Regions from separate parts of the Methylobacterium sp. E-016 genome, predicted to be linked through region 1. Evidence: riboswitches for the same ligand, from Rfam matches in the RefSeq annotation. Region 1 holds a riboswitch; each other region holds the start of a gene.
The links. A riboswitch is a leader RNA that binds a small molecule or an ion and turns the genes downstream of it on or off. The one in region 1 is predicted to bind cobalamin.

Region 1 (7,184 bases):
AGGTCGCCGACCATCTGCAACTTGGCATAGGAAATGTTCTGCCGGTCGATATAGGCGATCAGGTACATCACCCCGAGCAGGGGCATCAGCCGCCAGGTCACCGTCGCGATCGTGCGTCGGGCGAGCGCGTCGTCGGCCGCGGTCTCGGTGGGCGTCATCGGGCGTTCCTCGCGTCCCGGCGGTCGATCGCGACCGGCCGCGCTTTCGCACGAGACTAGGCTCCGCGGCGGCGCGTGCCTATCGGCCCACGGCGATCCCCGACAGCCCGGGATGCCTGCTCGCGGACAGGACGCGCCTCGGTGTCATGCCCGGTGCGCCTCATCCCCGGTGCGCCTCATCGCGCCAGGGCCAGCAGCCGGTCGCAGTCGACATGCTGCTCGAGATGCGCCGCAAGGGCATCGAGCACCCGCTCGATGCCGGCCTCGTAGGAGGCGCCGTCGGATCGTGCGCCGAGGCGGGCGAGCCATGCGGCACGCTGGCGGTCGTCGGCGAACAGGCCGTGGACGTAGGTGCCGGACACCAGGCCGTCGGCGGAGACCGCACCGTCGGCGCGTCCGTCGGCGAGGCGCAGCAGCGGCCGTTCCGCGTCGGCGCCGGTGGTGTCGCCGACATGCATCTCGTAGCCGGTGAACGGCATGCCGTCGGGCAGGCTGGTGCCGGAGACGGCTTCGAGCCGCTTCAACGGCGTCATCACCGTGTCGACGGCGAGCAGCCCGAGGCCCCGCACGGTCCGCGCCTCGCCCTCGATGCCGTCCGGATCGGACAGCGTCCGCCCGAGCATCTGGTATCCGCCGCACAGGCCGAGCACCCGGCCGCCGCGGCGTAGATGCGCATGCAAGTCCACGTCCCAGCCCTGCGCCCGGACGAATTCGAGATCGTCGATCGTGGTCTTCGAGCCCGGCAGCAGCACCAGGGCGGCATCGCCCGGGATCGCCTCGCCCGGGCGGACCAGCACCACCTCCACCGCGGGCTCGGCCCGCAGCGGGTCGAGGTCGTCGAAGTTGGCGATCCGCGGAAACACCGGCACCGCGATGCGCGTCGCCGCCGGGCCGGCGGACCCGACGAGCCCGAGCACGTCCTCGGCCGGCAGGCGCGCCGCCTCGGGAAAGTGCGGGATCAGGCCGAGGCTGGCCCAGCCGGTGTGGCGCGCGATCAGGTCCATGCCGTCGGAGAACAGGCTCGGGTCGCCGCGGAAGCGGTTGACCAGGAAGCCGACGATCATCGCGGCGTCGTCGGGATCGATCACCGCCTTGGTGCCGACGAGGCTGGCGATGACCCCGCCGCGGTCGATGTCGCCGAGCAGCACCACCGGCGTATCCGTCGCGCGGGCGAACCCCATGTTGGCGATGTCGCCGGCGCGCAGGTTGACCTCGGATGCCGAGCCCGCACCCTCGACGAGAATCAGGTCGGCCTGCGTCCTCAGGCGGTTGAAGCTGTCGAGCACCGCCTCCAGCAGGCGCGGTTTCCACGCCTGGTAGTCGCGCGCCTTCACCGTCGCGACCATGCGGCCCTGCACCACCACCTGGGCGCCGACCTCGGTCTGGGGCTTGAGCAGCACTGGGTTCATGTGGATCGACGGCGCGACGCCGGCCGCCCGCGCCTGCAGCGCCTGCGCCCGCCCGATCTCGCCGCCATCCGCTGTGACGGCGGCGTTGTTCGACATGTTCTGCGGCTTGAACGGGCGCACCCGAAGCCCGCGTCGGGTGAAGGCGCGCGCGAGCCCGGCGACGATCAGCGACTTGCCGACGTCCGAGCCGGTGCCCTGGATCATTAGGCTTCGGGTCACGGCTGAAGGGACCATTCCATCAAAACTCGATCCCCTCCTGCGCCTTCACGCCGGCCGCGAAGTGGTGCTTCACGCTGCCCATCTCGGTGACGAGGTCGGCGGCCTCGATCAGCGCCGGCTTGGCGTTGCGGCCGGTGACGACGACGTGCAGGTCCGGGCGACGGCTTTTCAGGGTGGCCACCACCGCGTCGAGATCGAGGTAGTCGTAGCGCAGCGCGATGTTGAGCTCGTCGAGGATCAGGAGACGGAGGCTTGGGTCGGCCATCAGGTCGGTCGCCCGGTTCCAGGCGTTGAGGCAGGCGGCAATGTCGCGGGCCTTGTCCTGCGTCTCCCAGGTGAAGCCTTCGCCCATCGCGTGCCACGCGACCCGGTCGCCGAAGGTCCTCAGCGCATGCGCCTCGCCGGTGTCCCAGGCGCCCTTGATGAACTGCACCACGCCGACCCGGTGTCCGCGGCCCAGCATGCGGAGCGCCAGGCCCAGCGCCGCCGTGGTCTTGCCCTTGCCGGGTCCGGTGTTGACGATGAGCAGGCCCTTCTCGATCGTCTTGGCCGCGACCTCGGCGTCCTGCACCGCCTTGCGCTTCTCCATCTTCTCGCGATGGCGTTCGGCGTCGTCGGTCATGGCGTTCCCTGCGGTTTGATGACGAGCGGCAGCCCGGCGACCGTCAGGACGATGCGGTCGCACTCGGCCGCGAGGCTCTGGTGGAGGCGTCCGGCCGCATCGCGGAAGCGGCGGGCGAGCGCGTTGTCGGGCACGATCCCGAGGCCGACCTCGTTCGACACGAGGACGAGCGGCCCGCGCGCTTCCCCGCAGGCACTGCGGAGCGCCGCCGTCTCGGCGTCGAGGTCGGCATCGGCAAGCAGCAGGTTCGTCAGCCACAAGGTCAGGCAATCGACCAGCACCGGCCCCGGCGCCTCCGCGATCGCGGCGGCCAGAGCGGTCGGCACGTCCCGGGTGATCCAGTCGCCGGAGCGCCGCGCCCTGTGGAGGGCGATGCGCGCGCGCATCTCGTCGTCCCAGGCCCGTGCCGTGGCAAGGTAGAGCCACGGGCCCGGCACCGCCTCGATCAACCTCTCGGCGTAGGCGCTCTTGCCCGAGCGCGCACCGCCGAGCACGAGGGTCGTCCGAGGCGCGGCCTGCTGCATGGCTGGAACCCATGCCCCAACCCCTGTGCGCCCGTCAAAGCCTCCGTTGTGCGGGGAGACCGGACAGGCTATGGCTGGACGCGACGGTGCCCCGGAGACGGGGTGAAAAGGGAATGCGGTGAGGGGAAACCCGATGCCGCGGCTGCCCCCGCAACTGTAAGCGGCCAGGGTCCCCACGGCGATCCGGGCTTCGTTGAACCGACCTGTCCAAGATGGGACTGCGTTGCGGATCGAAGCCCGGATCGCCGTGGGAGCCCTCAGCTCCTGCCCTCGGCCACCGATGTTTCGGGAAGGCGGCAGGCGCTGCGATCCGCGAGCCAGGAGACCTGCCGTCCCCCGCGCTTTCTCGAACGCCGCCGGCGGGGCGGCCGGAGATGTTGTCGACATGACCACCCAGACCCTCACCCAGACCGGCACCCGCGCGAACGAGGGCTTCGTCGCCATCGTCGCCGCCGCCATGCTCGGCCTCGGGCTCGTGTTCCTCGCCGGCTTCTCGCCGGCCTCGGCGCTGCACAACGCGGCGCACGACTTCCGGCACACGCAGAACTTCCCCTGCCATTGACCGCCTGAACCCAGGCGTTCCCATGCTCATCCGGCTCCTGTCGGCGGCGCTCGCCGCCGGCTTCCTCGCGGCCGTCCTCGTGACGGGGCTCGAGCTCGCGCTCACCTCGCCGCTGATCATCGCCGCCGAGCGCTACGAGACCCAGGCCGCTCCCGGCGCCGCCGCCTCGGCGGCCCCGCTGGCCGGGCGCCTGCCGATCGTGCTCGCCCATGCCGGGCACGACCACGACACCAAGGCCGAGCCGGAATGGCAGCCGGCCGCCGGCCTGCCGCGCATGCTGTTCACCGGGCTCGCGACCCTCGTCGGCGGGATCGGCTACGCCCTGCTCCTCGGCGCGGTGATGCTGGCCACCGGCGGCGAGCCGTCGCCCGAGCGCGGGCTCGCCTTCGCGGTCGCCGGCTTCCTCGCAGTGGCGCTCGCGCCGGCTCTGGGCCTGCCGCCCGAGCTGCCCGGCAGCGAGGCGGCCCCGCTGGCCGCCCGCCAGGTCTGGTGGGTGATGACGGCGTCGGCCACCGCGATGGGGATCTATCTCATCGCGATCCGCCGGGTGCCGATCACCATCCTCGGCGGAATCGTGCTCATCGTCGCTCCGCATCTGGCCGGTGCGCCGGAGGTGGCGGCGACGCCGTCCGAGCTTCCCGCCGGCCTCGCCGCGCAGTTCGCCGCGCGCTCGCTCGCCATCGCCTTCGTGTTCTGGGCGGTGATCGGCTTGGCCTTCGGGCGCGCCTGGCAGACCTTCGGCCCGAAGGCCGCGGCAGGCGCCCGTGGCTGACACGATCCTCTACGTCTGCACCACCTGCCGGATGGAGAGCGATGCGCCGGACGGCCCGCGCGCGGGCGCCCGCCTCTTCGACGCGTTGCGTGCGCTTCCCGCCCCCGACGGCGTGACGATCGAAGCGGTCGAGTGCCTGTCGGTCTGCAAGCGGCCCTGCACCGTCGCCGTGGCGGCGGAGGATCGCTGGACCTACGTCTACGGCGACCTCGACCCGGCGGATTCCGCACGCATCATTCTCGACGGCGTCGGCCTCTACGCCGGCACGCCCGACGGGATCGTGCCGTGGAAGCAGAGGCCGCAGGAATTCCGCAAGGGCGTCGTCGCCCGCATCCCCCCGTTTCCGCCGCGCGCGGCCTGAGCCATCGGCGAGATCCCCATGAGCATCGTCCAGAAGATCCCCTGCACCATCGTCACCGGCTTCCTCGGGGCGGGCAAGACGACGCTGGTGCGCCACGTGGTCGAGAATGCCGGCGGGCGCCGGCTCGCGATCCTCGTCAACGAGTTCGGCGACATCGGCTTCGACAAGTCGTTCCTCGCCGCCTGCGGCATCGAGGGCTGCACCGAGGATTCGATCGTCGAGCTTCCCAACGGCTGCATCTGCTGCACCGTCGCGGACGACTTCGTGCCGGCGATGACGGCTCTTCTCGATCGCCCGAACCCGCCCGAGCACATCCTGATCGAGACGTCCGGCCTCGCCCTGCCCAAGCCCCTGGTCCAGGCGTTCCAGTGGCCGGCGATCCGCTCGCGGGTGACCGTCGACGGCGTCGTCGCGGTCGTGGACGGGCCGGCGGTCGCCTCGGGCGCCTTCGCCGAGGACCCCGAGGCTCTGGCCAACCAGCGCGCCGCCGATACGGCGGTGGACCACGACAACCCGCTCGAGGAGGTGTTCGAGGACCAGCTCCTCTGCGCCGACCTCGTCGTGCTCAATAAGGCCGACCTCCTCGACGCCGCCGGCCTCGCGCATGTGCGGGCCGAGGTGGAGCGCCAGCTTCCCCGCGCGGTGAAGGTGGTCGAGACAGCCCACGGCAAGATCGACCCGCGGGTGCTGCTCGGCCTCCAGGCCGCCGCCGAGGACGACCTCGACGCGCGCCCCTCGCATCACGGCGCGGGCGAGGATCACGACCACGACGACTTCGAGACCGTGGCGCTCCCGGTCCGCACGGCGATCACCGCCGCCGACCTCGCCGCCCGCGTCGAGAAGGCGGCCGAGACCGAGGGCGTCCTGCGCATCAAGGGCTTCTGCGCCGTCGAGGGCAAGCCGATGCGCCTCGTGGTGCAGGGCGTCGGCCGCCGCATCACCCATCATTTCGACCGTCCCTGGACGGCGGCCGAGCCCCGCGACGGCACGCTGGTGGTGATCGGCCTGAAGGGCTTCGACCAGGGCGCGGTCGCCGAAGCGCTCGCCGGCTAGGGGTTGTCCGCCGCACAGGCTACACTGCGCGTTTTCACGATCACCGCAGATTCCGGGATGCTGGACCGCCGACTTGAGCCAATGAGCATCGATGCGTTCTTCGCCTGGCAGGAAGCCCAAGCGGAGCGGTACGAGCTCGTCGGCGGCGTGCCGGTGCGGATGATGGCCGGGGCGCGCAACGTTCACGACGACATCGTCGTGAACATCCTCGCATGGTTGCGCACGGCCCTACGCGGAAGCGGATGCCGTCCGTTCACCGGGGACGGCAGCGTCGAAACGCTGCCCGGCCAGATCCGCCGCCCCGATATCGGGATCGATTGCGGATCCCGCGATCCGAACGCGCTGAAGGCGGCGCAGCCGCGGCTGGTCGTCGAGGTGCTGTCGCCGAGCACGCGCGACTTCGATGCGTTCGAGAAGCTCGGCGAGTACCGCACGATGGCCGACCTGGAGCATATCCTGCTGGTGGAACCCAATGCGGCGGAACTCCGCCTCTGGACGCGTGATCCGGACCGGCATTGGGCTGAGACCCGTCTTCTCGGGCTCGACGCGACGGTCCCGCTCTTGGCGTTCGGGATCGCCATGCCCGCGGCCGAGATCTACGACGGCGTCGCGTTTCCGAGCCGGCCCCGCCTCGTCCCCGGCGAGCCGGGCGGCTCCGCAGGCTGACCATCGCATGCACCTGATCCGCATCGATACGGTGAGCCTCGACGACGGCGAGGCGGCGGTCGATCTCGGGCAACAGCCCGGCGACGTCGTGTTCCTGTCGTTTACGGATTCCGACCTGCTCGGCGTCGCCAATGCCCACGCGGCCTGCGGCCCGGGCTTCCCGTCGCTGCGCCTGGCCAAGCTGTCGCGCCTGCGCCACCCGATGTCGGTCGATCTCTACGTCGAGACCGTGGTGGCGAAGGCGAGGATCGTCGTGATCCGCTGCCTCGGCGGCCTCGACTACTGGCGCTACGGCGTCGAGCGCTGCGCCGCCGTCGCACGGGCCGCCGGCATCCCGCTGGTGATCCTGCCCGGCTGCGACCGGCCCGACCCGCGGCTCGCCGAGCTCTCGACCGCGCCCGACCTCGCGCCGGTGCTCGACGGATATTTCCGCGCCGGAGGCCCCGAGAACCTGCGCCGCATGCTCGGGCGCCTCGCGGCCGAGATCGGCGTCCCGACCACCGTCGAGCCGCCCGAGACCTTGCCGCGCGGCTTCGCATGGTGCCCGGGCTGCGGACCGCTCGGCCTCGACGCGGCGCTCTCGCTCGGCGCCTCGCCGCTCGGCCTCGGCGCGCCCGGCGCGGCTGCGCCGCACGCGCTGATCCTGGTCTACCGCTCGGCGGCTCTCGGCGGCGACGGCGCACCCGCCAACGCGCTGGCGGCCGCCCTCCGTGAGCGGGGCATCGGAACGCTGACCCTGGCGGTGGCGAGCCTCAAGGATGCGGAGGCGGTCGACGCGGTGTTCGCGGCGATCCTCGCGCGGAAACCCGACCTGATCGTCGCCGCCACCGCCTTTTCG
Region 2 (7,184 bases), on a different contig from region 1:
CGAACACGGTCTGGATGAACAGCGGCGCCTTCACCAGGCCGCGGTCGAAGAAGTATTTGAGATTGTAGAGGTGGGCGGTGTCGTAGCACTCGAACTCGAATCGTGTGTCGTTGCCGGCGCAGGTGGTGAGGATGTGCTCGATCTGCCCGAACGAGTTGCGGAAGATGATGTCCTTGTTGGCCAGATACGTCCGCTCCCATTCGTGCTCGAGATCCTTGAAGCGGTCGAGCATCCCGAACAGGCCGAAGTTCATCGAGCCGAGGTTGAGCGAGGCGACCTCCGGCTTGAAGGTCGCGGCCGGGCGCACGCGCTCCTCGATGGTCATCGTCGGCGCGCCGCCGGTGGTGATGTTCACCACGCAGCTCGAGCGCTGCTTGATGACGGGCAGGAACTTGGCGAAGGCCTCCGGCGTCTGGTCGGGCTCGCCGGTTTGCGGGTTGCGGGCGTGCAGGTGGACGATGGCCGCGCCTGCCTCCGCCGCGCCGATTGCGGCGTCGGCGATCTCCTCCGGCGTCACCGGCAGGTAGGGCGACATGCTCGGCGTATGGATCGCGCCGGTGACGGCGCAGGTGATGATGACTTTTCGCGCGCGCGCCATGGCAGCGTCCGTCCCTGTCTGTTCGCGAACCGCTCCGGGCCCTTCGCTGCGATGGTAGCGCTGCCGCCCCGTGCGGGCCAAGCCTCGCTGAGCAAGCCTCGCTGAGCAAGCCTCGCCGAGCCGAGCGAGGGGATCGGCCCGCACTTAAGCCGGGCGCGATCCGGCCGCCGGCCGTCTCAGCCGGCGCCAGCCCATCGCCACACCCGAGCCCGCGATCACCGATCCGGCCGCGAGCAGCAGCAGCATGACCCCGTCCCAGGCGGGGCGGTGGCGCAGGAGGATCCCGAGATCGAGGGTGTGCAGCAGGTCGAAGCCCCAGCGCTCGACGCGGCCCGACCGGTCGAGCCGGTTCAGGATCTCGCCGGTCTCGGGATCGATGTGGAACCACGTCGCCGCCGGGTCGTCGAACACCACCCGGAGCACCGGCAGGCGCCGGGCGCGGTGGTGCGAGGTCCAGTAGAAGTCCTCGCGCTCGAGCCGAGAGGTCGTCATCGATCGAGCCTCCGGGACCAGGCGGCGCGCGGAGGCGTCCAGCCGGTCGGGCGCGACCGGCGCCGTTCCGCAGCAGGCGATCTCCCGTCCGTCGCGGCAGGCGATCACCGCGAGCGGCGCACCGCCGAGCCAGGTGAACCGCACCTCCGCCGCGTCCGTGCAGGCGCGCTGGCGGATCGCGGCGCGGTCGAGCCCGGTGCGGGCGCCGGGTGCGTCGGCGTAGCGTTCGAGCATCGCCTGCGACGGGCTGGAGGAGGAGAACCAGCGGTTCGGGTTCATCGAGAGCCAGCCGCTGACGATGAAGCTCAACAGCGCGAGCCCGCCGATCAGGCCGCCGAGATGATGCCAGCGCGCGAGGCCGCGATAGGGCGTCACCGCGCCGGAGCGATAGCGTCGGGCGATCCGCATCCGCATCCGCAGGAGCCCGAGCACGAACCCGGTGACGGCCCCGACCATCGCGATCCCCGAGACCCACACGATCACCGTGCGCCACAGCGCGGCCTGCGCCCGCAGCGGCGCGACGTAGAGCCAGTGCGGGACGGCGCCGAACCAGTTCCAGAACCGCTCGTGCGCCGTGGTGTCGAGCACCACGGCACCGGTCGGCTGCGAGACGTAGAGCTCGGTGCCGTCCGCATCGCCGAGCGCGATGCGGTGGAGCGGGCGCACCGCATCGTAGCGCTGGTGCACCGTCCACAGGTCGTAGGCGAGCGTGTCGCGGTAGGCCGGGCGCAGGCTGCGCGGATCGTGGCCGGCGATGGCGAGGGCCTCGTCCGGTGACGCGGGGCCGATCGCCCGGCCGTCGACCGCGGAGACGGCGCGGCGGGACCCGTCCCAACGCGCGACCCGGTAGACCGGCTCGGCCCCCCGCATCGACAGGCTCAGCGCCCGGGGAAAGCCGGGCTCGTCGGCCAATGCCGCGTCCGGCGAGACCCGCACCGCGTCCCAGGCGATCGCGGGCAGCCCGGCCCGGCGCTCGGGCTCGGTCAGCGACGGGTAGGCGACGTACATCATCACCACGCCGCTCACGAACCACGTCGTGAAGAACAGTCCCGTGACGATGCCGAGCCAGCGATGGCCGAGATGCAGCCACCGCTTTCCCGTCTTGGCGAGCGTGCGCGCCGCGGAGGCCATCTCAGAACGCCGTCGTGAAGGCGACCTCGAACGAGCGCGGTCGCCCGAGGAGCCAGTTTGTGCCGACCCCGTCCACCGCGTTTCCGCTGATCGCGTAGACCTTGTCGAACAGGTTGAAGACGCGGAAGGACAGGCGCGAGGCCGGCGTGACCTGATGGTCGAGGCCGAGGTTGACCAGCCCGTAGGCCGGGCGTCGCGCGGTGTTGCCGAAATCGCTGAACACCTCGCCGACGTACTGGAACCCGACCCGTGCTTCCCAGGCCGGCGCGAAGGCGTAATTGAGCCAGAGGTTGGCGACCCGCTCGGGCACGTCGATCGGCCGGTTGCCGGCGTACGAAATCGTCGCGCCGTTCACGGCCTGGTTCAAGGAATCGTACTGCGCGTGCAGCAGGGCGAGGTTCGCGTCGACCCGCCAGAGCGGCGTGACCTGCAGCGAGAGCGCCGCCTCGACCCCTTAGGAGGATTGCCGGCCGACCTGCGTCGAGACGTTCGGCTGGCCCGGCACCGCCGAGATCAGGTTGTCCTTGACGATGCGGTAGCCGGCGAGCGTCCACTCGCCTCGGCCGTCCCAGAACACGCCCTTGGCGCCGAGCTCGACCTGCTCGCCGGTGGAGAGCGTGAAGCCGGCCAGCGATTGCGACAGCGTGATCAGGCTGTTCACCGGGTCCGTGGCGGTGGCGACCTGCGCATAGAGCGCGGTGTCCGGCGTCGGGTTGAACACCAGCCCGAAGCGGTAGCCGAGGCCCTGGAAGGACTTCTCGAACTGCGCGTTGCTCATCAGGTTCTCGCGCTGCAGGGTCGAGGCGTCGAACCGGACGCCGGACAGGAACGAGAGCTGGTCGGTGAGGATCAGCCGGTCCTCGGCGAAGACCGAGGCCTGGTCGGTGCTCGTCGCGTAGGCCGGGCTGGCGCGGCCGTTCAGCGGGAACGAGCCCGGGTCGTAATCCGTCAGCGGGACGCTGGTGACGAGGCCCGATCCGACGGTCGAGAAGTTGTTGATGTGCCGAAAGTCGATGTGGTTCACGTCGAAGCCGGCCAGGAACTCGTTGCGGAAGCCGAACAGCGTGCCCTTGAACGCGGCGTCGAACCGGTTCCCGAGCTGTTCCTGCTGGTGGTAGATTTCGGTGTAGTCGCTCCGGTCGACCAATCGCGTCGATCGGTCGAAGCTGTAGGTCTCGACGTCGAGCCAGTGGCGCCTGCTCTGCAGCCGGTAGGCGGTGTTCCGCACCGTGATGTCGGCGGTGGGCGTCCACTCCGTCTTGAGCTGGGTCCAGTTGTCCGCCCAGGTGATCTTGGCGTCGCGCACGTTGTAGTTCTTGAACCGGATGAAATCCGGGATGCGCCCGTCGACCAGCGGCGTGCCCCAGTAGCGCGCCGGCTCCTGATAGCCGAGGTCGTGGCTCAGGGTGAAGGCGAGGTCGGGCGTGGCCTGGAGCAGGATCGCGCCCGAGACCGCGAGGTTGCGGAAGTCGCCGTCCGGGCTGATCCAGCCGCCGGCGCGGTTGCCGCTGACGTTAAGGCGATAGGCCACCGCGTCGCCGATCGGGCCGCCGGAATCGAGGGCGAGCCGCGCGATGCCGTCCGATCCGACGCCGGCCCGCACCACGTTGATGGGCGTGAAGGTCGGCTTCTTCGTCACCACGTTGATGACGCCGCCGATCGCCCCGTCGCCGTAGAGCACGGAGGCCGGCCCGCGCAGCACCTCGATGCGCTCGACGTTCCAGGTGTCGAACGGGAAAGTCACCGTGTTGGCGCCGACGAACAGCCGCGTGCCGTCGTAGAGCTGCTGGATCGAGTTCGGCCCCGAGAACCCGCGGCTGGTGAAGGCGCCGTTGCCGTTGCCCGGCGAGGCGATGGTGGTGAAGCCGGTGGCGTTCTGCGTCACGGCGTCCGCGATCGTGTCCTGGCCGCGCAGCCGCGCGGTCTCGCCGGAGATGACGTCGACGCTGCCGGGGGTCTCCAGCGGCGTGAGGCCGAGGCGGCTCGCGCCGCGGTCGGGCGTGCGCAGGTTGAGGCCGACCGGCGCGGTGCGGCTCAAGCCGACGCCGTCGCCCGCGACCGTGAGGGTGTCGAGCACGACGCTCGCCGATTCGCCGGCGACCGGCTGGGCGCCGGCCTCTCGCGGCGGAGCGAGGATGACGAGCGCCGTGCCGGCGAGGAGCGGGCAGCGCATCGCGCGCCCGAGGGAACGAGCGGTTTGCAGAAGAACGAGCATGGATCGGATTCGGCTCTATCGGCGCGACGCGACGGCCTGCCCGACCCTCGATCTACATCGAATGTAACAATGTTACAATTAGGCGATCGGCCGAACGCGGCTCGGCCGCCGGCGCACGGATGCCGGGCGGCTTCCTGTGCGTCGTTCGGCGCGGGTCTCGCGGTCGGCAAGGGCATGGAAGGGACGTGCGGACGCGTGTGGTGGCACGTCACCGCGAACGAGGCCGCCCCGTATGCGCCGCGCGGGCCCATGCGTCTCGACACCCGTCGAGGCACCCCGCCCGACGCGTTTCGCGTGTGACCACGACTGACGGCAGGTCTCCTGGCTCGCGGGTCGCTGCCCCTCATCGTCTTCCCAGGCGCCGTGACCCAGTGACGTGTTGATGGAGGCTCGCCGCTTACAGTTGCGGGGGCAGCCGCGGCATCGGAAAGGCTCCTCGGAGCCTCGTCCTCACCGCGTTCCCTTTTGATCCCCGAGGGGAACCGTCCCCGCCAAGTGGCTTCCGCGGTCCCGAAGAGTCAACGGCCGGAATCACGCTCCTGTGAAGTGTGACCCGGCGGCGACAGCGACGGCGCGCACGGTGGCGTTAGGTCGAGACATGCGATCCGTCCTGCGCCGACGCCTCGACGACGACGCTCGGCGGCAAGGTTCCTCCGGCGCCGCCGAGGACGGAGCCGAGGTCGCCCGGCAGGGCGGTCTCCGCGGTCAGCTCCGCCGGCTCGCCGCCGGCCGCGTGCTCGTCCGCCACCAGGGCGACCGCGCCCGGTGCGATCAGGCCGAGGCCCGCTGCGTGCCGGGCGATGGCGGTGCTGTCTGCGGCGATGACGAGGTGGCTGCCGGCGGCCGCGACGACCTGCGCCAGCGCCTCGATCTCGCGGACGCGGTCGGCGTCCCGCGACACGTTGCGGATGTAGACCGCCTTCACCCGGCCCGGATGGTCGGCGACGATCCGGCCGTAGACCTCCGGATCGTGCTGCCCGCTGTCGCCGATCAGCACGAAGGGCAGGTCGCGATACAGCGACAGCATGTGGACGATCAGGGCGCGCTTGTGATCTTCCGCCCGGCGGGGGAGGGGGTGCTTCCACGACAGGCCCCATTCGCGCAGGAACAGGATCGGGCCCACCGGGATGCCCTGGATCGTGAAGAACTCCGACAGCATCTCGTACAGGCCCCACGGCGCGCGCGAGACGTAGAGCATCGGGTTGGTCTCGATGCCGTCCGGGCCGACGTAGAGGGCCCGGTAGAGCGCGGCGACGCCGGGGAAGGCGACGCGGTTCTCGGCATCCTCCACGAACAGCCGCCACAGCATCTTGGCCTTGTTGGCGACGCCCGTGCGCATCACCGTGTCGTCGATATCGCTGACGACGACGCAGCCGGTGGCTCCCGGCGGCACGAACACCTGCCCCCGCGCCCGCACTGGCGGCTCCGCCTCGAGCGTGAGGTCGACGTCGTGCCAGCCATGGTCGCCCGCGGGCAACGCCTCCGGGCTGAGATGGACGCGGAAGTAGCCGTCGCGGTCGGTCTCGACCCGCGCCTGCGCGCCGCCGAAGCGGGCGGTGACGGCGGCGTCCTTCAGCGCCCGCCGCGCGATCCGCCGGGCGATGTCCCGCAGCTGCGCGCGCAGGCTCTCGTCGCCCGGTGCCGTATCGGGGTGGGATTGGCGGAAGATGCGGCCGATCAGGAAGATCTCGTCGGCGGAGCCGTAGCCGCGATAGGGCTCGATGACGATGCCGCCGCGCCCCTGCGCCCGGCGGACCGGGCGGGCGACGAGCTTCAGCGCCCGGACCGCGCCCTTCCTCCAACGCCGCAAACGCACTCCCATCGCCGATCGCCCGCTTCCGTCGCCTGAGCCGGTCAACGCCGCAAGCGGCGGATCGGAGCCCTCACGGCTGCACCTCCGTTGCGCCGTCGGGGCCGGAGGGCTCGTCCATCAGCGGATGCAGGTCGCGGACCATGCTCTTCAGGCGGTCGTCGAGGACGTGCGTGTAGATCTGCGTCGTCGAGATGTCGGCGTGGCCGAGCAGCTCCTGCACGATCCGCAGGTCGGCGCCGTTGTGCAGCAGGTGACTGGCGAAGGCGTGGCGCAGCACGTGCGGGCTGACCTTGTCGGCGCGCAGGCCCGCGGCCTCCGCCGCCGCCTTCAGGTCGCGGGCGAAGGCCTGCCGGGTGAGATGGCCGCTCTCGCTGTCGGCGGGAAACAGCCACGGCGCATCGCTCGGCGAGGCGGCGAGGTGTCGGCGCATCGCGTCGCGCGCCAGCTCGGTGAGCGGCACGAGCCGTTCGCGCCCACCCTTTCCCCGCACCACGAGGTAGCGCTCGCGGGTCGAGGCGGCCGAGCGCGGAAGCGCGATCAGCTCGGAGACGCGCAGGCCCGTGGCGTAGAGCAGCTCGAGCAGGCACAGCATCCGCTGCGCCCGCCGCGCCTGGCCCGGCGCCTCGGCCTCGACCGCCGCATCGATCTGTGCGCGCGCCGTCGCGAGCAGCCGGTCGACTTCGGCGACCGACAGCACCTTCGGCAGCGCGCGGCCGCGGCGCGGGCCGGTGAGCGGCGCGCTCGGATCGGATTCGGCCAGCCCTTCCGCGTAGAGGAACTTGTGGAAGCCGCGGATGCAGGAGAGCCGCCGGGCGGCGGAGGCCGGCTTCAGGCCACGCGGCTCGAGGGAGGCGACGTAGGCGCGGAGGTCCGCCGCCTCGATCTCGGCGAGGTCGAGGCCCTCGTCGGCGAGGTGACCGAAGTAGTCGTCGAGA
Region 3 (7,184 bases), on a different contig from region 1:
CGTGCGGCAGGCCCAGATCGTGCCGCTGCCGGTCGCCCGCCCGGCGGACCTGATCGCCGTCCCCGTGCCGCAGCGCCTCGCCCTGCGCCGCGCCCCGCGCCGGGTGCCCGAGGCGGTGCCGGCGCCCACCGCCGAGACGCCGTCGTTCTTCGAGGAGCTGTTCGCCGCGCGGAAGGACCCGGGCCCGGCTTTGGCCTACGCCGCCCTCGAGAGCCCCGGGCTGGAGCGGTCGCGCGGCCGCCTGTTCCCCAGCCCCGACGCGGGCGCCGGCACGGCGATCTACGACATCACCGCCCGCACCGTCCGCCTGCCGAACGGCGAGGTGCTGGAAGCCCATTCCGGCCTCGGCGCCAGCATGGACCATCCCGACTTCGTGCACCTGCGCATGCGCGGCTCGACCCCGCCGGGCACCTACGACCTCACCGAGCGCGAGGCTTTGTTCCACGGCGTGCGGGCGATCCGCCTCAACCCGGTGGGCGGCGCCGCCGCGATCCACGGCCGCGACGGGCTGCTGGCCCACACCTACATGCTCGGGCCGAGCGGCGCCTCGAACGGCTGCGTGTCCTTCCGCAACTACGACCGCTTCCTGCAGGCGTTCCTGCGCGGCGAGATCCGCCGCCTCGTCGTGGTGACCGGCCGCGGCGACGGCCCGGCCCGCTTCGCCGCGAGCCGCTGACGCCGTCACCGATCGGCCACACCCGGCGACGGCGTCCGAAAGCCGGATTGACGGGCCGGCGCCGCCCGACGCAACCTGCACGCGACGGTTCCTCATCGAGGATCAAAAGGGAACGCGGTGAGGGGAGGGCCCGACGAGGCCTTGCCCGAAGCCGCGGCTGCCCCCGCAACTGTAAGCGGCGAGCCTTCCACCACTGGACGTCACTGGATGCGCCGCATCCGGGAAGACGGTGGCGGGCGATGACCCGCGAGCCAGGAGACCTGCCGTCAGTCGTGGTCACACGCGAAGCGCGTCGGGCGGGGTGTTCCGGCGGGTGTCGAAGCCCCCGGCCGTCCGACGGACGGAGCGGTGGATCGGCCTCGTTCGCGGTGACGTGCCACGTCCGCGTCGCCCGAGGTCCCGTGTCCGCGTCCCAGTCCCCGCCCGTCTTCCGAACGCCAACCCTGCTCGCTCTCGCCTGCGCCGCCGCCCTCTCGGGCCCGGCCGCGCTGGCGCGCCCCGCCGCCGGGGAGGCCGAGGCGAACCTCGCCGAGATCTCCGTGACGGCCGACGATCCCAGGCCCGCCGCCGGGGCTGCGGCGAGCGCCGGCTACGTCGGCGGCACCATCGGCGCCGGCGGGGCGCTTCGGACGGTGGATGCGGCGAGCGCCGGCATCGTTTCCGGCGCCGAGATCAACAGCCGCCCGATCACGCGGCCGGGCGAGGTGCTCGAATCCGTGCCCGGCCTGATCGTCACCCAGCATTCGGGGGAGGGCAAGGCCAACCAGTTCTTCCTGCGCGGCTTCAACCTCGACCACGGCACCGACATCGCGATCGAGGTCGACGGGATGCCGGTGAACATGCGCACGCACGCGCACGGCCAGGGCTACGCCGACATCAACTTCCTGATCCCCGAGCTCGTCGGCGCGGTGGCGTTCCACAAGGGGCCGTACTTCGTCCGCGACGGCGACTTCGCCTCGGCCGGCTCGGTACGGATCGACTACCTCGACACCGTCGCCAAGAACGTCGCGCTGACCTCGTTCGGCAGCTTCGGCTACGCGCGGGCGCTGACCATCGCCTCGGCCCCCCTCGGCCAGGGCAACCTGCTCGTGGCGGGCGAGGCGCAGGTCTACGACGGCCCGTGGGACGTGCCGGACGCGCTGCGCAAGGTGAACGGCGTGGTGCGCTACAGCCAGGGCACGGCGCTCGACGGGTTCTCGGTCACCGGCATGGCCTATGCCAGCCGCTGGACCGCGACCAACCAGATCGCGTCGCGCGCGGTGTCGGAGGGGATCATCGGCCGCTTCGGCACCCTGAACCCGACCGACGGCGGCGACAGCAGCCGGTTCTCGCTCTCGGGCCGCTGGAGCATGACCGACGACACCGGCGTCACGCGGGCCTCGGCCTACGTCATCCGCTCGCAGCTCAACCTGTTCAACGACTTCACCTACTTCCTCAACGATCCGGTCAACGGAGACCAGTTCCACCAGCTCGACCAGCGCATCCTCGGCGGCGGCGAGGTGAGCCACGTCTTCCAGGGCGACCTGTTCGGGCATCCGATGGAGAACGAGATCGGGGTGCAGACCCGCACCGACGCGATCCGCGTCGGGCTGTTCAACACCGCGAACCGCCAGTTCCGCACGGGCGTCCTCGACGACCGGGTGCTGGAGGCGAGCGGGGCGTTCTACGTCGACAACCGCGTGCGCTGGACCGACTGGCTGCGCACCAGCGTCGGCTTCCGGGCCGACGCCTACTACGGCGACGTGGTCTCCGACACGGCGGCCAATTCCGGCAAGGCACGGGACGGCATCGCCAACCCGAAGCTCGGGCTGGTGCTGGGGCCGTGGTTCGACACCGAGCTCTACGTGAACTACGGCGGCGGCTTCCACTCGAACGACGTGCGCGGCGTGACCGCGACGGTCGACCCGGCGAGCCCCCTGTTCAACATCGCGCGCTCGCCCTTCCTCGTGCCCTCGACCGGCTACGAGGTCGGCATCCGCAACCGCTCGATCGCCGGGCTGGAGACGGCATTGGCCCTGTTCCGCCTCGATTTCGCGTCGGAGAACCTGTTCCAGGGCGACACCGGCACGACGGAGCCGAGCCGGCCGAGCCGCCGCTTCGGCATCGAGTGGACCAACCGCTACGCGGTGACGCCGTGGCTGAGGCTGGAGGGGGACCTCACCGTCACCAATACCCGCTTCTCCGACGTCGACCCGGTCGGCAACCGCATCCCCGAGGCGCCGACCACGATCGCGTCGGCCGGGTTCACCTTCGGCGAGGGCCTCGGCTGGTTCGGCGCGATGCGGCTGCGCTACTTCGGCCCGCGCCCGCTGATCGAGGACAATTCCGTGCGCTCGAAGCCGACGGCGCTGCTCAACGGCCGCGTCGGCTACAATTTCGACAACGGCCTCAGCCTGTCGCTCGACGTGCTGAACCTGACCAACGCCAAGTCGGACCAGATCACCTACTACTACGTCTCGCGCCTGCCGGGCGAACCGGCCGACGGCGTCGCCGACCGGCACTTCCACCCGGTCGAGCCCACCGCCGTGCGGCTGACGCTGGCCGGGCGGTTCTGAGCGGCGGCCCTCGATCCGAGCGGCAGGCCCGGCGAAAACGGCCTCGCACGGTTCTGCCGCATTGACGGGGCGGCGGCCGGCGCCCTAGGCGTGGGGCATGCGCATGTGGCGGCCAGATTGGCGGGTCTGCCGCGCGGTCATCGCCGTGACCGCGCTCTACGCGCTCGCCCTGCAGGCCGTCCTCGGCGGGATGACGGGCGTGCGCACCCTCGACCCGGCGCACGCGCTCTGCCTGCAGGAATCCGGCGCGGACGGGCAGGGCCCGGCCGACGCGCCCCATCACGGCGACCACCTGGCATGCTGCACGGCCGCGCAGGCGATGCCGATGGCGGACGTGCCGGTTCCGGCGGCCGTCGCGGTCGCCCGGTCCGCTCCCCCGGCCGTCGACGTTCCGTGGCGTCCCGTCCTCGCCGCCGCCGCCCGCGCTCCGCCGGGCATCGGCGCCGGCGCACGCGCCCCACCCGCCGCCTGATCCACCGCCCGGCCGCCGCCCAGCCGGAACGCGGCGTCGCGCCCTGCCTCACGGTTGCGCGCTGAAAGCCGTGCTCCGGGAAGGCCTCGGCCCGCATCGACCGATGCAGCCTGCCGCATCGCCGTCGCTCGGCCCCTCGCGATCGCGCGAGCCGGCATGCCCGGGACGCCGTCCCCCAACCGCCCGGCCGCCCGCGGCCGCGACCGACACCGCCCCCTTCAGGAGAGTTGCCATGTCCAAGCTGTTCCGTCGCCGCGCGACCGGCTCCCTCGTCGCCCTCGCGCTGCTCGCGGTCCCGGCCGGCGCCCACGAGTACAAGGCCGGCGCGCTCGCGATCGCCCATCCCTGGACGCGGGCGACCCCGAACGGCGCCAAGGTCGGCGGCGGCTACCTCAGCGTCACCAACACCGGCACCGCGCCGGACACGCTGCTCGGCGCCACGGTGACCGGGGCGGACCACGTCGAGATCCATTCGATGACGATGGACGGCACCGTGATGAAGATGGCTCCGGTCCCGGGCGGCCTGGTCATCGCCCCCGGCGCCACGGTGACGCTCGCGCCCGGCGGCTACCACATGATGTTCGTCGACCTGACGGCGCCCCTGAAGAAGGGCGAGCGCGTCAAGGGCACGCTGCGGTTCGAGAAGGCGGGGACCGTCCCGGTCGAGTTCGCGGTCGAGGCGATCGGCGCGAAGGCCCCCGAGGGCGCGCAAGGGGCGGCCGGCGGCCACGATCATGCCCATTGATCCGCCGCCCGTCACGCCGGCCCAGCGCCGGGCGGGCTACGGCATCCTCGCGGCGGTGCTCGTCGGCATCCTCGGCATCGCCGGGGGCGTCGTGGCGATGCTGCCGCGCGGGCCCGCCAAGCCGGCGATGTCGGTGGTCGGCGGCCCGTTCCGGCTGCAATCGTCCAAGGGCGGGATCCTCGATTCGGCGACGCTGGCCGGCCGGCCCTTCCTGGTGTTCTTCGGGTTCACCCGCTGCCCGAACGTCTGCCCGACGACGCTGGCCGACCTCTCCAACCTGATCGACGACCTGCACAAGGCCGGCGGCGACATCGGCGCCTACTACATCACCCTCGATCCCGAGCGCGACGACGCCGCGGTGCTGCGCGACTACATGGGCTCGTTCAGCGATTCGATCACGGGGCTGACCGGGACCCGCGAGGAGATCGACCGGGTGGCGCGGTCCTACCGCGTCTTCTCCAAGAAGGTCCCGCTGCCGGGGGGCGACTACACCCTGGAGCACACGCTGATGGTCTACCTGATGGACCGGAACGGCGGCTTCGTCGGCCCGCTCGATCTCGCGGCCGGGCACGGGCTCGCCCTCCGGCAGATCCAGGCCGTCCTGTGACGGGTCGGGCGAAGCGCGTCGGCGCCCTCGGCACCGCGCTGATCCTGCTGGCGATCTGGGCGCAGTCGATCGTGCCGCTCGCCGCCCTGCGGATGGCGCCCGACGCCGCGTCGCTCGGCCTGTCGGCGATCTGCGGCCATGCCGGCGCAGCCGACGCCGCGGGGGAGCCGGCTCCGCTCGTTCCCGGCTGCCACGCCTGCCCGCTCTGCGCCGTGGGGCTCGCCGCGCCGGTCGTCGCCGCACCGCAGCCGGCGGCGCGGGTCCTGCGCTGGTCGCCCGTCGCCTGGCCGACCCCGCCGCCCGCCCGCACCCCGCATCGCCCCCGGATCGCCGGCCGGCCGAGGGCACCGCCGACCCTGCTCTGATCGAATCGCGAACCTCTTCCGGCGGGCCGATCCCGCCTGCCTCCCGATCAGACGAGCCCGCCCGATGCCCTTCCTGCCCAAGCTCCGGCTGCGCGCCGGCCTCCTCCTCCTGTCCGCCAGCCCGCTCGCCGTCGCGCAGGCGCAGGCACAGGCGCAGGCACAGGCACAGGAGAGCGTCACGCTCTCCGAGCTCTCGGTGGTCGGCGAGCGCGACGGGCCGGCACCGGCGGCCGGCATTCCCTTCGGCGTCGCCGCGCCGCAGGGCTCGGCGCCCAGCGTCATCGAGCATCCGGTCGGGCAGGTCGTGACCGGGATCGGGCGGCGCGACACGATCGAGAACCGGCCGGCGACGAGCCTCGGCGCGGTGCCCGCCAACAGCCCCGGCGTCACCGTGCGCCAGGGCAACGGCGGGCGCGACGTGATCATCTCGATCCGCGGCAACAACGCCCGCTCCACCGGCGTGATCAAGAACACGGTGGTGCTGGAGGACGGCTTCGTCCTGACCCAGCCCGACGGCGCCGCGCGCTTCGACCTCTCCGACCCGCGGGCCTATTCCCGCATCGACGTGTTCCGCGGGCCGCAATCGGCCCTGTTCGGCAACTACGCCACGGGCGGCGCGCTGGCCTTCCGCACCCGCACCGGCCGCGAGATCGACGGCTACGAGATCGGCACCGATGCCGGCAGCTTCGGCTATCTCAGCACCTCCTTCACGGTCGGCGGCGTCAGCGGCCCGCTCGAGATCAGCCTGTTCTCCAGCGACGTGCGCGCCAACGGCTACCAGGACCATTCGTCCTACGACACGCAGACCATCGACCTGCTGGCGAGCTACACCCCGACGCCGGACAACCGCTTCACCCTCAAGGTGATCAACAACGACCTGCACGCGGACCTCGCCGCCCGGTCGTCGCTGGCCGAGTTCCGCACCAACCCCTATCAGCGCGGCTGCGCGGCGGCGGCGACCGCGGCGGCGGGCTGCTCGCTCACCAACCTCTTCGTCAACGGCGCCTACGGCCGAAGGGTCGGCGTCACCGCCGAGGAGGCCGGCTTCGAGCGCAAGGACCGGCGCACGATCGTGGCGGCGCGCTACGAGCACGACATCGACGCCCAGACCACCTGGCGCACGCAACTCGGCTTCGACGAGCGCAATTTCAACCAGCCGTTCTACGCGACCGCGTCACGGGGCTCGTACCCGTCCTGGAACTTTCTCACCGACCTCACCCGGCGCTACGACCTGTTCGGCCTGCCGGCGGTCGGCTACGTGGCTTTGGCCTACAGCACCATCGACAACCGGATCTCGACCTACAACCGCGCGCCCTACGGCGGCCCGCGGCTGGGCGCGCTGATCGGCGACCAGGAAACGGTGCAGTCGAACCTCGGCGGCCGCGCCCGCACCGAGGTCGCGCTCTCCGAGCAGTGGACGGGCGTCGTCGGCATCGGCGCCGAGACCACGTCGATCACCGGGCGCAGCCTCGCCTACGCCTACGCGGCCGCGGGCGCGACCACGACGATCGCGGACGCGAACCGCACCTTCCTCAACGTCGCCCCGGAACTGGCGCTGGTCTACCGCCCGGGCGCCGAATGGGCGTTCCGCGGCCGCGTCGCCACCGGCTACACCACGCCGGCGGCGAGCAACCTGTTCGTGACCTCGGCGGGCCTGCCCGGCAACAACACCGGGCTGCAGACCCAGGAGAACCTCGGCTTCGACCTCGGCACCGACTGGACGCCGGTCGAGGGGCTGCGCCTCAGCGTCACCGGCTTCTACGA
Region 4 (7,184 bases), on a different contig from region 1:
CGTCAGCAGCAGGAACAGCAGCGAGGGGGGATACTTCGTCAGCGAGACAAAGCTCATTGTGGTTCGAAGCGCGTCGCCCTCGACGACGAACCAGGGCTTGTCGCCGTAGCCGTTCGCCAGACGCAGGACCATGAAGGCGACGAGCATTGAGCAGCCGAGGGCCATAAACCGGTGCTCGCGAGCGCGCGTGGCGACTTCGGGTAGGAACCACGGGCCGGCCGCGTAGCCGAGCACGATGACGCCCATCCACGGGAGCACCGGGTAGGTCGTCTTTGCCACCAGCCCGAACGGCAGCGCGATGACGTCGCGCTGGTGCAGCATCGCCCAGACCGCAAAAAACGGTTGGTCAGGTTGGAGGTGGATCTGGTCTAGGAGGTTGTGGCCGCAGACGATCAGCAGTCCGACCGCGAGGAGGACAGGGCGTGGAAGGCCGACCAGCACCGCCAGGATGATCATGCAGACGCCGATGCACCAGATCACCTGCAGCCAGAGCGTCGGACTGGCGACGCCCCAGTACAGTTCCGAGAGGTAGAGGACCTCCAGCGCCATCAGCACGAGCCCACGCTTCAGCAGGTAGGCCCGTGTCTCCGCCAGTGTATGCCTGGTACCGAACAGGTACGCAGCCACGCCGGTCAACGCGATGAAGATGGGCGCGCACAGGCTGACGAGGAGGCGGGCCAGGGCCACGGCCGGCAGGGCAGTCCGTGCGTCGACCGGGTCGGCCACGGGTACGTGCAGGAACCAGGTCTCGCGCAGGTGATCAAGGAGCATCAGCACCATCACCAGCCCGCGCAGGGCATCGATGGAGGCGATGCGGCCGGACAGGAGCGATAGACTGACCGACGCCTTTGGCGGCTCCGGACGCTCGCTCATCAGAACCGTGCCGTCATGCTGACGGTGACCCGCCGCGGCTCGCCGACGCCGACCCAGAAGGTGTTGTAGGAGCGCTCGTAGTAGGTCTCGTCGAAAATGTTGTCGACGTTCAGCCCACAGCGCAGGTTCTCGTAGCGGTAGTAGGCCAGCGCGTCCGTCAAGACGTAGCCCGGCAAGCGGAAGCTCTCGACGCCGCTGTCGCCGAGCCGCGAGCCGATGGCGCGGAACCCGCCGCCGATCCCAAAACCCTTCCAGTCGCCCGCCTGGACCTCGTAGATGCCGAGCAGCGAGCCGCTGTGACGTGGAATGTTGAGCAGCGGTGATCCGACCCTTAGCACCTCGTCGCGGGTGACCGCCGCGTCGATGAAGGCGTATCCGCCAATCACCCGGAACTCGGGCGTGACCTGACCAACCAGGCTGACGTCGAAGCCCTGGCTGCGCACCGCCCCGGCGGCGATCTGGAAGAAGAAGTCTGCCGGGTCGGTGGTGAGTACGTTCTCCTTCTCGATGTGGAAGGCGGCGGCTGTCACGCTGAGGCCGTCGAACAGGTCGAGCTTGGTCCCGACCTCGTAGGTGAACCCGGTCTCGGGCGCGAAGGGCCGGGACGCGCTGTCGAAGCCGGTGTTGGGGCGGAACGAGGCGGCGACGTTGCCGTAGAGCGCCAGGAACGACAGCGGCTGGTAGACGAGACCGGCCCGCGGCGAGAAGCCGGTACGGTCCTGCTCGGTGCGTTCGTTCGCGACCTTGTCGCGGAAGGTCTGGTTGTAAAAGTCGGTGCGGTTGCCCAGCAACAGCTTCCATTCCGGGCTCAGGGCGATCTGGTCCTGGAGGTAGACCGCCGTGTTGCCGACGTTCTCGCTGGCGCTGTAGCGGCGCGTGAACGGAGGCTTGGCCTGCCCGTAGACCGGGTTGAACAGGTCGATGGCGAAGGGGTCGAGACGCGGGGTCGAGCGCAGCAGGTTCTCGGTGCTGTTGTAGCGCTCGTGCTCCAGGCCGAGCAGCAGGGTGTGGGCGATGGGCCCGGTCTCGAAGCGCCCGACGAGTTCGGCCTGGCCGATGGCGACGCCCCAGGTGAAGCCGTGCTGGCGGAACTCGCGCAAGAGCGTGCGCCCGTCGTCGAGGATCCCGGTCGCGCCGGTCTGCAGGCCGGTGAGGCTTCCGGTGTTGAGGTGCGTGGCGACCCGCAAATGCCAGTCGGTGTTGAAGGCGTGCTCCAGCCGCACCTGCAGCAGCGCGCTCTCGGACACGGAATCGTCGCCCGGCTCGCCGAAGAAGCGTGAGCGCGGGACGAGGCCGAGGCGGTTGGTCACCGCGACGGTGCCGCGGTCGAAGGTCTGGCGGTTGCGCAGGTACTGCGCCTCGAACGTGATCTTGGTGTCGGGGGTGACCTGCCAGCTCACCACCGGCGCCAGGAGCACCCGGTCGCCGTCGACGAAATCTCGAAAGCTGTCCTGGCGGGCGAGCGCGCCGTTGAAGCGATAGAGCACGCTGCCGTCCTCGCTCAGCGCACCGCCGGCATCGACCGTGGTGCGGGCGGTGCCGAAGCTGCCGAACAGCGTGCCCATCTCGACGAAGGGTCGCGCTACGGGCTGCTTGGTGAGGATGTTGACGGTGCCCCCCGGATCGCTGCGTCCGTAGAGGGCTCCGGCCGGGCCCTTCAGGACCTCGATGGACTGGACGTTCTGGGTGTCGGGGGCGCCGTTGTAGCCGCGGGCGATGTTGAAGCCGTTCTGGAAGATGTCCTGGGTTGCGAAGCCGCGCACCGAGTACAGGGCGAGGTTCTGGGCGCCGAAGTCGTTCTGTTTGCCGACCCCGGGCACGTAGTCGAGGGCGCGCTCGACCCGGGTCGCGGCGGTGTCGACCAGAACCTCCCGGGGCACCACGTCGACCTGCTGCGGCAGGTCGCGACGCGGCGTCACCGTCTTGGTGCCGCTGTAGAGGTCCGGCACCCGGTAGGTCGGCGTGGCGGTGAGGGTCCCCTCGACCGAGAGCGCGTCGAGCACCACGGCGGTCTCCTCAGAGCGCGCCCCCTGGGCTGCGACGGCGGTGGGGATCGCGCAGGACAAGGCCAGCACGGACATCAGCGGGATGGACGGTGAACGGGACACGTTGATGGGCCTCGGGCGACGGCAGTGGCACGTCACCGCGAACGAGGCCGAACCACGCGCAACGCGCATGCTTCCGCACCCGCCGGGGCACCCCGCCCAGCGTGTCTCGCGTGTGACCACGACTGACGGCAGGTCTCCTGGCTCGCGGGTCACTGCCCTTCACCGTCTTCCCGAGCGAGGCCGCTCAGTGACGTCGGTGGCGAAGGGCTCGCCGCTTACAGTTGCGGGGGCAGCCACGGCGTTGGGGCTACCCCCGCACCGCGTTCCCTTTTGATCCTCCGGGGAGGAACCGTCACGGCCGAGCTAACATGCCGACGCCCATGCCCGTCAACGGACCAGGTGCAATGCACGAAGGGTTATGCCCTGCCGGCAACACTCGGGAGGATGGATCGCGCACTCCGTCCGTCAGCTCAGCACCTCGACCTGCTCCGGCGGCAAGCTACGCCACCAAGCGTCCGGGGATTGGAAAACCTCGTAGGTGAACCGGAGGACCTCATCCGGCTGGCGATGCGACGGGTCCACGCGACTACGCTCCGCGTTGCGGGACTTCAGGACCTCCCACGGCACATCGAACACTTTCCACTCTACGGTAAGCCCGTGTCGGGCGATGATCCGGAGCTCACGCTCGAACACGGGTCTGGTGAGATGTGTGTCCGCCATCACAACGCTGAAGCCGTTTGTCAGGGCGGCATCCAGGGCTGCTTCCTTGACCCGATGCAGGAGTTCTCGGGCCGCATCGTCATGTGAGCCCTGCCTGAGTTCCCAGTAGACCTGCCGGTGTGGCGGCCAGAGTGTTTGCCGAAAGTCGTCGAGGGTGAGGTGGACCCAGCCGTCGAGAGGGTCGAAGCGGCGGGCGTAGGTCGTCTTCCCTGCGCCCGGGCAGCCGATCAGGCCGACCACCCTCTGGGGCGCCCCCGGACGATTCCTGCCGGGCACCGTCCGGGTCACGGTCAGGCCGTCGCCTCCGCATCCTCGTCGTCGCTCGCCGAGCCCTCGATGATCTCGCCGCGCAGGTAACGAGCCTGGGCCTCGGCGACCCGGCGTGCGCCCTGGGCGTGGCGGGTCGACACCGTGCCGCCGGGCGCCTCGGGCCCGCCGCGCTTGATCGCCACGAGTTCCGGATCACCCCAATGGTCGAGCATCGCCTGGAACGCTTCGTAGCGGTCGGTATCGAAGGCGATGCGGTCGCCCATCATGTCCTTGTAGGGATGGGCTGGGTGCAGGCCGGCGCAGGGGACCCAGCCCGCCGGGATTGGCGTCGTGGCGGCATGGTTCCGACCGCTGCGCAGGAGCTTGGGCAGCACATGCGTATGCGGACCTTCAGGACTGGTACCGCCGGGGCCAGGGATCGGGGCATAGACCTCGACGCGCCCGACCCGCGCCAGGAACACCCGGTGCGGGCTCATGGCGACGAGATGCGGCCCGATGGGGTTAGCATGGTCAAACAGGGGCATGCCGACGCCGGCCCGCAGCCGCTCGACGGCCTCCGGATCGCGCACCCGCACGCAGGCATCCACGGCGAGCAGGCCGAGGCCGAGGTCGAACAGGATGCCGTCGCGATCCTCGACCCGGGCGGCGTTCCGGTCGGGCCCGAGTTCCGTCACCACGGTCCTGCGGTTCATCGTGCATGTCGCTTCCGGCAGGCAGAGGGCGACCGCGTGGTTCCAGCCCGAGGCGACCGCGGTCTCAAAGGCGATTGGCCTCAGGTCGGAACTCGGGGTCAGGGCGATGGCGCCGCGAGCGGTCGCAAGTCCCAGGCGCTCGTCCGGCAGCGCCACGACGGGTTCGTCGGGATCGCGCATGAACTCAGCGATGGCACCGAAGCTGCCAAGGCTCCAGGCCGTGGTTGGATCGGCCAGTGCACCGCGCAGAAGGGCGACGGTGGCATCAGGGCTGTTTGGGGAAGGCTGCATCGATCTCCTCCGTATGGGGCCCCGAACGGTTCCAGGGCAGGATGTAGGGGGTGCCGTCCGGTCCAGCCCCACGGCAAACCGTGACGCCGAAGACGTCCGAAAGTAGCCGGTCGGTCAACGCAACGTCCGGGTGTCCATCGGCGGCGACACGTCCCTCGCCCAGGACCACGATCCGGTCGCAGAACCGGGCCGCGAGGGAGAGGTCGTGCAGGACGGCCACGACGCCGGTGCCGGCCAGGGCCACGCTCCGCAACAGCGTCATGGCGTCGAGCTGGTGGGCAGGGTCGAGGGCGGTGATCGGTTCGTCGGCCAACAACCAATCCGCTTCGACGGCGAGCGCTCGCGCCAGCAACACGCGCATCCGCTCGCCGGTGGACAGGGTCGGTTCGGTCCGCTCGGCGAAGCGCGCAACATCGGTCCGTGTCATCGCTCGGTTTATTGCGGCGTAATCGGTGCCATCGAGGCCACCGAACGCGCGTCGATGCGGCAGCCTGCCGAGGGCGACGAGGTCACGCACCTGCATCGGCCAACCGGCCCCCGTGCCCTGGAAAAGGACCGCGATGCGCTTGGCGCGCGCGTCGCGGGAGATGCCCTTGAGCGCCATACCGTCGAGATTTACGCGGCCCTTGGTCGGGGCGACCAAGCCCGCGAGGGTGCGCAGGAGGGTGGTCTTGCCAGCGCCGTTCGGACCGACCAGACCGACGAGGGTCCCGCGTTCCAGGGACAGGGTGATATCCGACAGGATGGCACGCCCGCCGAGGCGGACATCGAGGGCTGCGGTCGCGAGGCTCATGCGCCGCGCCCTCGCTCACGCAGGAGGAGCACGATCAGGAACGGTGCCCCAACGAGCGCAGTCACCACACCGAGCTTGAGTTCCGGGCGCGTCGCCAGGAGACGAACGCCCAAGTCCGCGGCAAGCACCAGAGCGGCCCCGGCGAGGCCGCTCGGCCATAGGCTGGCGCCGGGACGCGCGCCTACCAGTGGTCGCACGAGGTGGGGCACCACGAGGCCGACGAAGCCGATGGCGCCGCTGACGGCGACGCCACTGCCAATGGCCAGCGCCGCGCCCGTGACGAGGCGCAGACGGACTGAGACCAGATGGAAGCCGAGGCTCGAAGCTGTGTCCTCGCCCAGCGTCAGGGCATCCAGCGCGCGGCCGGTGGACAGCATCAGGCCCCAGCCGACCGCCATCAACGGGAGGCATAGCCAGACATGGTCCATGCTGCGGTCCGCGAGCGACCCCATCAGCCAGAACACGATCTCCAGGGCCGCGTAGGGGTTGGGCGATAGGTTGAGCGCCAGCGCCGTCATGGCGCCGGCGAGGCTCGACAGGGCGACGCCGGCGAGGATCAATCCCAGGGTGGTGCCGCCTCTGGCGGCGACAAGGTTCAGGGCGAGCGCCGCCACGGCGGCGCCGGCGATCCCGCCGAGCGGGAGGGCTAGGCTAAGCGAGGCTGCGAAGCCGCCATAGAACACCACCACGGCCCCGAGGGCCGCCGCGGAGGAGATGCCGAGGATGCCGGGATCGGCGAGCGGGTTGCGCAGGTAGCCCTGCATCGCCGCCCCGGTCAGCCCAAGGCTGAAGCCGACAAGGCTGCCGAGCAAGGCACGAGGTAGGCGCAGTTCCCAGAGCACCAGCGCCGGGAGGGTCGCCCGTCCGGCGATGAGGTCGCCAGCCGCCGCCGGGACGTCGAAAGGGGCATACCCGACCGCGATGGACGCGACCGTCAGGACGAGCACAAGCAGGCCGAGTATCGAGACGACCGCGCGGGGTCCGACGACCGCCCGGTCGACCCGCATGGGAGGCGGGAGGGGAGCGTTCATCGTGCCGCCCGTTGGTGTGCCGCCGCAGCGAGCAAGGCCACGACCTCGGCGACCTGCGGACCTGGACAGGTCCAGAGCCGGTTCGGAATTGAGACGGTACGCCCCTGCCGACGTAGCGCGTCGAGGACGGGATGGTGCAGCAGGGCATCGGCCAGCGACGGCGCGCCGGGCTCCCCCTCGTCGAGGACGATGAGGTCGGCGTCGGCGAAGGCCGCCGCTTCCAGCGGGACCTGGCCGAAGCGGTCGCGACCGAGTTCTGCCGCAACGTTGACGAGGCCGGCGGCGCGGATGATCGCATCGCCAAGGCTGCCGGGTGCGACAGTGAAGGCATTCGGGCGCATGACGAGTGCCCGCAACGGTTTTGCCGCCGGCACCACCTGCGCCAGCCGCGCGTCGAGGTCCGCGACCATCGCCTCGCCGCGCGCCGGGTGCCCGAGGGCCGCGGCGACGGTCCGGATCTGGGCCC

Region 2: it holds a riboswitch for cobalamin, as region 1 does, so the genes downstream of both, MKK68_RS14775 (TonB-dependent receptor) here and MKK68_RS16750 (CbtB-domain containing protein) in region 1, are expected to answer to the same signal.
Region 3: it holds a riboswitch for cobalamin, as region 1 does, so the genes downstream of both, MKK68_RS22935 (TonB-dependent receptor) here and MKK68_RS16750 (CbtB-domain containing protein) in region 1, are expected to answer to the same signal.
Region 4: it holds a riboswitch for cobalamin, as region 1 does, so the genes downstream of both, MKK68_RS03675 (TonB-dependent siderophore receptor) here and MKK68_RS16750 (CbtB-domain containing protein) in region 1, are expected to answer to the same signal.

Annotation. Positions count from the first base shown of each region.
Region 1 covers NZ_JAKSYF010000126.1:5,568-12,751, forward strand. The annotation lists gene MKK68_RS16730 (MFS transporter) at 1-158, opposite strand, end outside; gene MKK68_RS16735 (cobyric acid synthase) at 335-1,771, opposite strand; gene cobO (cob(I)yrinic acid a,c-diamide adenosyltransferase) at 1,806-2,408, opposite strand; gene cobU (bifunctional adenosylcobinamide kinase/adenosylcobinamide-phosphate guanylyltransferase) at 2,405-2,932, opposite strand; cobalamin riboswitch at 3,000-3,281, shown strand; gene MKK68_RS16750 (CbtB-domain containing protein) at 3,318-3,494, shown strand; gene MKK68_RS16755 (CbtA family protein) at 3,517-4,266, shown strand; gene MKK68_RS16760 (DUF1636 family protein) at 4,259-4,627, shown strand; gene cobW (cobalamin biosynthesis protein CobW) at 4,646-5,680, shown strand; gene MKK68_RS16770 (Uma2 family endonuclease) at 5,684-6,346, shown strand; gene cobN (cobaltochelatase subunit CobN) at 6,354-7,184, shown strand, end outside.
Region 2 covers NZ_JAKSYF010000115.1:89,845-97,028, forward strand. The annotation lists gene MKK68_RS14765 (3-keto-5-aminohexanoate cleavage protein) at 1-598, opposite strand, end outside; gene MKK68_RS14770 (PepSY domain-containing protein) at 743-2,221, opposite strand; partial or broken gene MKK68_RS14775 (TonB-dependent receptor) at 2,223-4,394, opposite strand; cobalamin riboswitch at 4,730-4,938, opposite strand; gene MKK68_RS14780 (App1 family protein) at 5,023-6,258, opposite strand; gene MKK68_RS14785 (site-specific tyrosine recombinase XerD) at 6,320-7,184, opposite strand, start outside.
Region 3 covers NZ_JAKSYF010000153.1:56,957-64,140, reverse strand. The annotation lists gene MKK68_RS22940 (DUF2778 domain-containing protein) at 1-676, shown strand, start outside; cobalamin riboswitch at 745-959, shown strand; gene MKK68_RS22935 (TonB-dependent receptor) at 1,078-3,231, shown strand; gene MKK68_RS22930 (hypothetical protein) at 3,335-3,703, shown strand; gene MKK68_RS22925 (copper chaperone PCu(A)C) at 3,936-4,448, shown strand; gene MKK68_RS22920 (SCO family protein) at 4,438-5,055, shown strand; gene MKK68_RS22915 (DUF2946 family protein) at 5,052-5,420, shown strand; gene MKK68_RS22910 (TonB-dependent receptor family protein) at 5,485-7,184, shown strand, end outside.
Region 4 covers NZ_JAKSYF010000048.1:511-7,694, forward strand. The annotation lists gene MKK68_RS03670 (DUF1624 domain-containing protein) at 1-873, opposite strand, end outside; gene MKK68_RS03675 (TonB-dependent siderophore receptor) at 873-2,954, opposite strand; cobalamin riboswitch at 3,091-3,290, opposite strand; gene MKK68_RS03680 (AAA family ATPase) at 3,387-3,881, opposite strand; gene MKK68_RS03685 (DUF6925 family protein) at 3,932-4,894, opposite strand; gene MKK68_RS03690 (ABC transporter ATP-binding protein) at 4,869-5,687, opposite strand; gene MKK68_RS03695 (FecCD family ABC transporter permease) at 5,684-6,694, opposite strand; gene MKK68_RS03700 (ABC transporter substrate-binding protein) at 6,715-7,184, opposite strand, start outside.